4 regions of the Xenorhabdus cabanillasii genome follow, and region 2 is predicted to be linked to each of the others. Evidence: predicted binding sites of a transcription regulator. Region 2 holds the regulator's gene; each other region holds the start of a gene.
What was found. The regulator Fur, encoded in region 2, represses iron uptake genes when iron is present. The targets are predictions, from matches to a motif close to ATAATAATGAGAACNACTATCAA.
Positions count from the first base shown of each region.

Region 1 (2,212 bases), 1.6 Mb from region 2:
AAACAATCACTGTCACATACCTGATTTAAGACACCGTGAATATGCCTGCGTAAATGTTGCACCTTACGTAGACGGATCACGTCAGGAGGAGCAACATCAATAGATTCGACTCCACCTTGCAGACGCTGACAAATATCATCCACAACAATCAAATTTTCATGTTGGTTCTTTTTATCTGCCAATAACCATTGCCCTAACTCTTTTGCTTTCTGAGCATCCTCAGAATTTACCGTTGTTCCTGCTAATGCTTCAGTAAATATCTGTAACTGATAGCGGTAATAAAGCCGTTCCGGGGTAGAAGCAAGAAAAGCCCGATTATCATTGAACGCCAGCATAAAATGATAACAACGATGATTTACTCCACGGCTGGAAGCCATAAATTGCGCAGCTTGCAAGGGCATATTCAGCGTAAGTTCTGTTTTCCGTGCCATCACAACCTTTTCCATCTTTTTCTGGGTAATAGCATTCAATGCTTGTTTCAGCAAAATATTCCACTGTTCATTTTCAGGCGTATGAGTTGCATTCAATACCGCTGCATACGATGTCTGGAATGGTTGACGCGGGACAATTTGTCTAAGAAACAGATGAATATTATCGATATCAGCCTGTCCATCAATATTCAGATATAAATGGGTTGCACCATGATAACGACGTATTTCCATTCTCGGTAAGAACAAGTAACTTTCTTCATTACCTGTACTTTTCTTACTTTCCTGCAATTGCTCTTTATTCTGATTATTCCTGATATGGCAAACATCAGTCTTTTCCCATGCATTTAATCCCCAAATACGCATTTGGGGAAATTGAGCGTGTTGATGTAAAAACTTCTCTGCCTTAATTGCATTACTGAAGAGGCGAATTTGCCCACAGGCAGCAACTTCTTCATGCCCATCCCGGTGTTGCCAGTAAAACTGTGGATAATGAGGTTGAACTGCCAGCCATTCCAGCCAATCAGTATCACTGGTTGCCGGAAGCGAAAAGCTGAACGACTGAATACCAACTTCGCTAATATTTTTGGTATTAAGAATTTCGCATATATCAGCGATGATATTGGCAATCTGATCCACAAGCTTCCCCACTAGTAACACAATAAAACGCAAAATTATACGAGTCGGCAGGAATTATTAAAGTACTTATTGTTTGTATAGTTGTTTATGCGGTTGGACAACACAAGGCTCACATACCAAACTTAGTTATCAAAAAAATAACTAATTTAATGTTTGTGAATGTCACCTCACCAAAAACCTAAAATATAATTCTCATTGGCAAAAAGATAATAAAATCATTCTCAAAACTCAAAAATAAGATTAAAAAAACAAATTACCCACCGATAATAATTATCAAAAATATCAGCAATGAAAAATATTCACACTCATAATTAACATTTTTTATTGTGGTTAATTTCTTTCATAAATATTAAATTCAAAATACTATAAGAAAATTCCCAAAAGCAATTAGAAACAACAGGTTAAATACAATACCTTTATTTCATATAGAAAAATAACAATAAGGTATTACTTATTAAACCCATAATAAAATTAAGAAACAATATTACCTGATGTTACATCTATTGTTTTTCATAAAATACCCATTGATATAAAGTCACACAATACGTATTATTTTGCCTCTTCCAAAATGAAGAAACAAAATGCTGTTCTTAATCAAAATCCAATTTCATTTCGTCTGATTCTGCTGTTTTTAAAATAAATAAGCAGTATAAAAAGGGGATGCCGTGTTATATCTTTATTTTAGGCCGATAGGCTTTCGTAGATATCGGTATAGACTGTTATCGTTATTTATATCACTAGGTTGCCTAATAACAACAGAGACCGCGACAGCGGATTACGATGCTTTAATTCAACAAGCCAGAAGTGGTAATACCATCCCCATACTTGAATATATTCGTCAAGCAGAAAAACGGCGGAAACTCTCTCCTTCTCAGGTTGCTGATTGGTTACAGGTCGCAAGCTGGGCGAATCATGACAATGAAGTGATTAATCTTTGGCAACGCTATCATGCTATGGAATTACCAGCCAGAGGGATAGCCGCTGCCGCACGCGCTTATCGCAATCAACGCCAGTGGAATCAAGCCATTCAATTATGGCACCTGGCTTCAATTCTTGAAAAACACAACCACGATATAAAAGCGGGCTTGATTATGACGTTGGCAGATGCCAAGCGAGACAGTGAAGCCCGTCGCCTGGCAAAAAAC
Region 1 covers NZ_QTUB01000001.1:2,677,339-2,679,550, reverse strand. The annotation lists gene BDD26_RS12600 (isochorismate synthase) at 1-1,067, opposite strand, end outside; gene pgaA (poly-beta-1,6 N-acetyl-D-glucosamine export porin PgaA) at 1,733-2,212, shown strand, end outside.
Region 1: a site for Fur is predicted at 1,328-1,350, ahead of BDD26_RS12600 (isochorismate synthase). Genes of this name have one in related genera too.

Region 2 (2,212 bases):
CTATTGGGGAGGTTATGATTCCGTTAATGACTGGGCAAACAAGGGCTATCGTGTTGTTGTTTCCAGCCCTGATTATGTTTACCTAGATATGCCGTACGAAGTCAATCCCAAAGAGCGGGGCTATTATTGGGCATCTCGTTTTAATGATGAAGCCAAAATCTTCAGTTTTGCACCAGATAATATGCCACAAAATGCCGAAACTTCGGTGGATATCAATGGCAACTATTTCAATACCACCAGTAATAAACGTTGGCCGGGGGCGTATGGGGTGTCAGGTCTATTATGGAGTGAAACAGTGCGGACTGATCAGCAAATGGAATATATGATTTATCCGCGTTTACTGCCGCTGGCGGAACGTGCGTGGCATCAGGCTGAATGGGAACAGAATTACCAGCAGGGCAGAGAGTATAAAGGCGGAGTCACACGGTATGTTGAAACCGATAAACTCAATAATGATTGGCGCCGTTTTGCCAATTTAATGGGGCAACGTGAGATGGCAAAACTGGATAAGGCGCATGTTGCATATCGATTACCAATACCAGGGGCAAGGATTGTGTCAGGGACATTGGAAGCGAACATTGCTTTGCCCGGGCTGGCAATTCAGTATTCGTTGAATGATGGTAAAACCTGGGAAATTTATGATGACAGACAAAGACCGCACGTCGAAGGTAAAGTGAAAGTCCGTTCTGTTAGTACTGATGGTAAACGTTTCAGCCGAATTGAAGATGTATATCAAAAATAATCGTTTGTAAAAAAGCAACCTGCCGATTAGCTTAGGCTAATCGGCAGCAGCTTCTTTCGACAAGAGCAGATATTGGAAGTGAGTAGTAAATCGTATGTATTACTTCTTATCGTGCCTTCTTATCATGCTTTCTCATCATGTAACGTACTATCTTTACGGCAATCACCTGTAGTACAGTGACCATACAAATAGAGACTATGATTTGACAACTTGATTCCATGACGTGCAGCAATATCCTTCTGACGTTCTTCAATGGACTCATCGCTGAACTCAATCACTTTGCCGCAGTCGAGACAAATCAGATGGTCGTGGTGATGTTGCTGAGTGAGTTCAAAAACCGATTTACCGCCTTCAAAATTGTGGCGAGTAACAATGCCGGCATCATCGAACTGGTTCAACACGCGATAGACAGTGGCGAGGCCAATCTCTTCACCGATATCAATCAGTTTTTTGTAGAGATCTTCCGCACTGACATGATGGCATTCTGGATCCTGTAGCACTTCCAGAATTTTCAGGCGAGGAAGTGTTACTTTAAGTCCAGCATTTTTCAATGCTTTATTGTTGTCGGTCATGCGGATTTAGTCCTGTAACTTGAGTTTAGTGAACTTGTGATACTTGGGGTATCGTGAGAGAATCATGATTTAGTTTCATGCTGTAGATTATAGGCACGGATATTGAAAATGAAAACCATGCCCGCTTCGCTATCATGACACATAATTCAAGAATTATCCCGCGCAAAAGGTAATTGTTTCCTTATACACACACGAGGGCATCTTTTATTATGCGCCGAGGATTTCTGACAGGCTCATTTCAGCCTTAATCTGCTGTACCCAAGCATCAACACGCTCTTCGGTCAATTCTGGTTGGCGATCTTCATCAATAGCAAGACCAATGAAGTGATTATCATCAGCCATACCTTTGGATACTTCAAAGTGATACCCTTCAGTTGGCCAGTGACCAACAATAATTGCACCACGAGGTTCGATAATATCGCGGATGGTGCCCATAGCATCACAGAAATATTCTGCATAATCTTCCTGATCACCACAACCAAACAGGGCAATTAACTTCCCTTCAAAATTGATCTCTTCCAGAGTCGGGAAGAAATCATCCCAGTCACATTGAGCTTCACCGTAGTACCAGGTTGGAATGCCTAGCAGCAGGATATCGAAGGCTTCAAGATCTTCCTTGCTGCTTTTGGCAATATCGTGAACTTCCGCAACATCAGCACCGCCCAGTTTTTCTTGGATCATTTTGGCAATGTTCTCTGTGTTGCCAGTGTCGCTGCCGAAGAATATACCTATTATTGCCATAAAGTAGATTAACCTCTTGTTCTATTAGTGTATTAAATCCATACACGTCACGCTGAAATCAGCAGGAAAAATAGCAGTTTTATTAAAATGAAAAACGTTATTTTGACCAAACATCAGTGACAAATCTGTCAGATTTGTGTGGTGACGCGGCTTCACT
Region 2 covers NZ_QTUB01000001.1:4,250,740-4,252,951, reverse strand. The annotation lists gene BDD26_RS18965 (beta-N-acetylhexosaminidase) at 1-742, shown strand, start outside; gene fur (ferric iron uptake transcriptional regulator) at 865-1,314, opposite strand; gene fldA (flavodoxin FldA) at 1,522-2,055, opposite strand.

Region 3 (2,212 bases), 3.0 Mb from region 2:
GCCAATCCGGGCACAGGCCAGCATGGCAACGGCCGCTTCCGGCACCATTGGCATATAGATAGCGACGACATCACCTTTTTTAATCCCAAGTTTTTTCAATGCATTAGCGAATTGACAGACATCGTGATATAGCTCTTGATACGTCACATGTCTGGATTCAGCGGGATTATCTCCTTCCCAGATAATGGCAGTCTGATCACCACGCTCTTGTAAATGACGGTCGAGGCAGTTAGCACTCAGATTCAGTGTCCCATCTTCAAACCAGCGGATGCTGATGTGTCCGGGGTCGAAAGAGCTGTTTTTAACCTTTGTATAAGGTCTTATCCAATCCAGTATCTTACCTTTCTCACTCCAGAACCCTTCAGGATCTTGTAGTGACCATTGGTAGTCTTGCATATATTGTTGCTTGTTTATCAGGGCTGTTTCTGCGATGTCAGCAGGAATAGGATGCTTGATTATTTGAGTCATATTTTTATCTCCTTGCAATTGTTAATACTATGTCAAAACAAGGTTAACTAAAGTGTAAGAAGAATTTTTGTTTCTTTTTTGCGCGGAAGATCACGCATTGGAAAGAATGAATTTCATGAGATGATCATTTAGTGCGGCGTATTTGTGAAAAATTGACTATCATTAATAATTTTATATTTTGAATAAATATACTAACTAATGGATTTTATTCAGTTATTTCATCTAAGAAATGCCTGGACGGCGAAAGAGAAAGGAAACCATAGTTATAACATGGAATTGATAATCATTTTCATTATTGCTTAATTCACTATAATAATCTTGCAGTTCACAAGGTGTGAGCCTCATACCCAATAAATAAAAGGTGTGTATATTTTAAACAACTGGAGATATGACATGAGCCATTCACTACCTTCTCTACCATATTCTTATGACGCGCTAGAGCCGCATTTCGATGAACAAACGATGATAATTCATCACACCAAACACCATCAAGCCTACGTTACAAATACCAATATTGCATTAGAATCCTGTCCAGAACTGGCCTGTCTGGAGATTGATGAACTCATTCAGTGCCTTGATAAAGTTCCTGCTGATAAACGTACTTTCATGCGTAATAATGCAGGAGGCCATTCAAACCATAGTATGTTCTGGAAGGGTCTAAAATTAGACACAACTTTATCTGGTGCCTTAAAAGCAGCGATAGAATGCGATTTTGGTAGCGTTGATGCTTTCAAAGAAAAATTTGAACAAGCAGCCGCAACTCGTTTTGGCTCTGGATGGGCCTGGTTAGTATTAAAAGAAGATGGCAAACTTGAAGTTGTTTCTACTGCAAATCAGGATAGCCCGTTGATGGGTGAAGAGATTTCTGGTACTTCTGGTTATCCTATTTTGGGATTGGATGTGTGGGAACATGCTTATTATCTGAAGTATCAAAACCGTCGTCCCGACTATATTAAGGCATTTTGGCATGTCGTAAATTGGGAAGAAGCGGCAAAACGTTACGAAGAAAAAATGGAATAAGTTCTAAAAATCCCTCTCTTAATAATGCTGATCACTGCGGTGGTCAGCATTTTTATTGCTCTTAATCTTAGCTATCATTTGGCATCTTTCCCGTTTAAAATGATGAATTCCTGAATTCTATTTAGAGAAAATCATATTTTGCGGGCAAGGTTTGCCGCGTTTATTTGGTCAGGATAATATTTATATTAGTCTATTGAGGAGAAATAGAAATGTATTACCCACAGGTGTACAGAGGCAAAATAACATCTTCCGAAAAGTGGGGTTTCAGTGCAATCAACAAACTGTTGGTGAATGGCCGCTTACAGCTTACCTCTCTTGGTCTGGAAGGTGATGAACAGGCAGAGACTCGTTTTCATGGCGGTCCTGATCGTGCGCTTTGTCATTATCCTATGGAACATTACCTCTTTTGGAAAAGGCAATTTCCTGAATTAGTGGAATTATTTGTATCTCCCTTATTTGGTGAAAATATATCAACGGAGGGTATGACAGAAGAGAATGTTTATATTGGGGATATTCTCCAATGGGGTGAGGCAATTGTTCAGGTGACACAGCCCCGCTCTCCTTGCTACAAACTTAATTTTATTACTGGAATTGCGAATTTTGCGGCCATGATGCAAGATAAAGGGTATTGTGGCTGGTTATATCGGGTCATCTCTTCAGGTTTTGTCAGTGCTGCTGAACCACTAAAATTACTAAGTCGAAATAGTGATGTTTCTGTTAAGGA
Region 3 covers NZ_QTUB01000001.1:1,249,428-1,251,639, forward strand. The annotation lists gene acs (acetate--CoA ligase) at 1-468, opposite strand, end outside; gene sodA (superoxide dismutase [Mn]) at 862-1,488, shown strand; gene yiiM (6-hydroxyaminopurine reductase) at 1,698-2,212, shown strand, end outside.
Region 3: a site for Fur is predicted at 745-767, ahead of sodA (superoxide dismutase [Mn]). Genes of this name have one in related genera too.

Region 4 (2,212 bases), 2.7 Mb from region 2:
GAATAAACCGCGTCATATTGAAGCGCAGGTGATTGCAGATAAATACGGCAATATCGTTGTGGTTGGCACCCGTGATTGTTCCTTGCAGCGTCGGAATCAGAAACTGGTAGAAGAAGCTCCGGCTCCCTTTTTAACTCAGCAGCAACGAGAACGCATTCATCAAGCGGCAAAAGAGATTTGTGCGGCAACCCATTATGTCGGAGCGGGGACGGTCGAGTTTTTACTTAGTGCTAATGGTACGCTCTCTTTTTTAGAAGTGAATACTCGCTTACAAGTTGAGCATCCCGTTACGGAAGAAACAACAGGGATTGATTTGGTTATTGAACAGTTGAGGATTGCAGAAGGTTATCCGTTAAGCATCCAAGAAACGCCTGCACCAAGAGGGCATTCGTTTGAATTTCGCATCAATGCGGAAGATGCAGGAAAAGGTTTTTTGCCCACATCTGGTACTATCACAGAGTTTCTCCCGCCTTCTGGTCCTGGTATTCGTCTGGACTCCGGTGTAATGAGTGGTTCTACAGTCCCCGCTACTTTTGATTCATTGATGGCAAAACTGATCGTCACAGGAACAACACGTGAGCAGGCTCTTGCCCGTGCACGTCGGGCATTACAAGAATTTAAAATCAGCGGAGTAGCATCAGTTTTACCTTTCCACCGGGCTGTAATCGAACATTCTGATTTTGTCTCAGGGGATAATTTCAACGTTCATACCCGTTGGATTGAAACGGATTTTGCCAATAAACTGGAAGCTTCGCTCCGTCAGATCCCTGCTGAGGATAAAAATATCACCCGCACTTATATTGAAATTGATGGTCGCAGGTGTGAACTGGGTTTGCCATCGGCTCTGTTAGCGGGATTAGCCCACTCATTACCTGCTAATGGGCAGCAATTGCTTCATCCGATAACGGAGGAAGCCGAACCAAAAGATCCCCGTCAGGTAAAGGCATCTATTTCCGGCATCCTGCATTCCTGGTTGGTTCAGGAAGGGGAACAAGTAAATGAAGGTGATGTGATTGCCGTGATGGAAGCCATGAAAATGGAGGTACAGATCAGTGCACATTGTTCAGGGAAAATCACATTCTGTGCTCAGGCAGGGAATTATCAGGATGCAGAAAGCATTTTGGCTAACATAGAATAGTAAAAATCAAAGGGGAGGGGACAAATTGTTCCCTTTAAGCTTTATTAAACTGGCGAAACAGGATGTCATTAGTAAAGCATTATGGCTCCTGATAGCGCCTTAGTCAGGCTCTTTATCGTCATCAACTTCTTCATTCTATTCAATAAATAAACCTGCCTTTGTGGACTCAGATCGTCAACAAATCTTCGCTAAGAGCTAAGAATAGTGGGATTTGTTGGGATCTTATTCCGAATTTAAATAGTTAAAATAAATGATAATAACTTAAGGTTATTTACATTTCCTATAGAAATATAAATAATAATGATTCTCAATCATGTTTTAACTGAAAATGTATGTCTAAAATTACCAAAATTTACGCAAGCCTGGCTAAAAGTGGCCTGTGTGTTCCTTTGATGTCAGCATCAATGTTGACAGTCGCTATTTCTACTAACGCACTAGCCAACACCGAAGGGTCAACCAAAAAATCGATGTCAACTGGCGATACACTCGTTGTTATTGCAGGTAACAATGCAGAACAAGAGAGTGGGAAAGTCAACCGTAACGAAATTAAAGTCAGACAGGCACAAAGTGTCGGTGAGATCTTAAAGAATGTACCGGGCGTTCAAGCGGGTCATCCTAGCGCTTTAGGGCAGCGTTTTAAAATCCGTGGCATGGATGATCAATTCATAAACGTAACGGTTGATGGTGCACGACAAGAGGGATATCACTTCCATCATGCAGGGAACTACGGTATAGACCCTGAAATGCTGAAGCAAGTTGATATCAGTGTTGGTACTAACAGTATTACCTATGATACCGGAGCCCTTGGCGGTGCATTAAAATTTGAAACTGTTGATGCGGGTGATTTATTGGAGCCGGGCCAATTATTTGGCACAAAAGGCAAATTAAGCTATGTCAGTAATGGTTCTGAGTTCCAGCAATCTTTAGCAACTTATGGCAGAGTAGGATCAGTTGATTTATTAGGCTATTTTAACCATCGTAATATGAATGATGCTGAATCGGGCAGAGATAGCCGCGGAAGAGACTCAATTCCTACCGATGGGAAACTGGTTAATTATTTATTAAAAGCAAAAT
Region 4 covers NZ_QTUB01000001.1:1,586,337-1,588,548, forward strand. The annotation lists gene BDD26_RS07615 (acetyl/propionyl/methylcrotonyl-CoA carboxylase subunit alpha) at 1-1,138, shown strand, start outside; gene BDD26_RS07620 (TonB-dependent receptor domain-containing protein) at 1,471-2,212, shown strand, end outside.
Region 4: a site for Fur is predicted at 1,427-1,449, ahead of BDD26_RS07620 (TonB-dependent receptor domain-containing protein). Genes of this name have one in related genera too.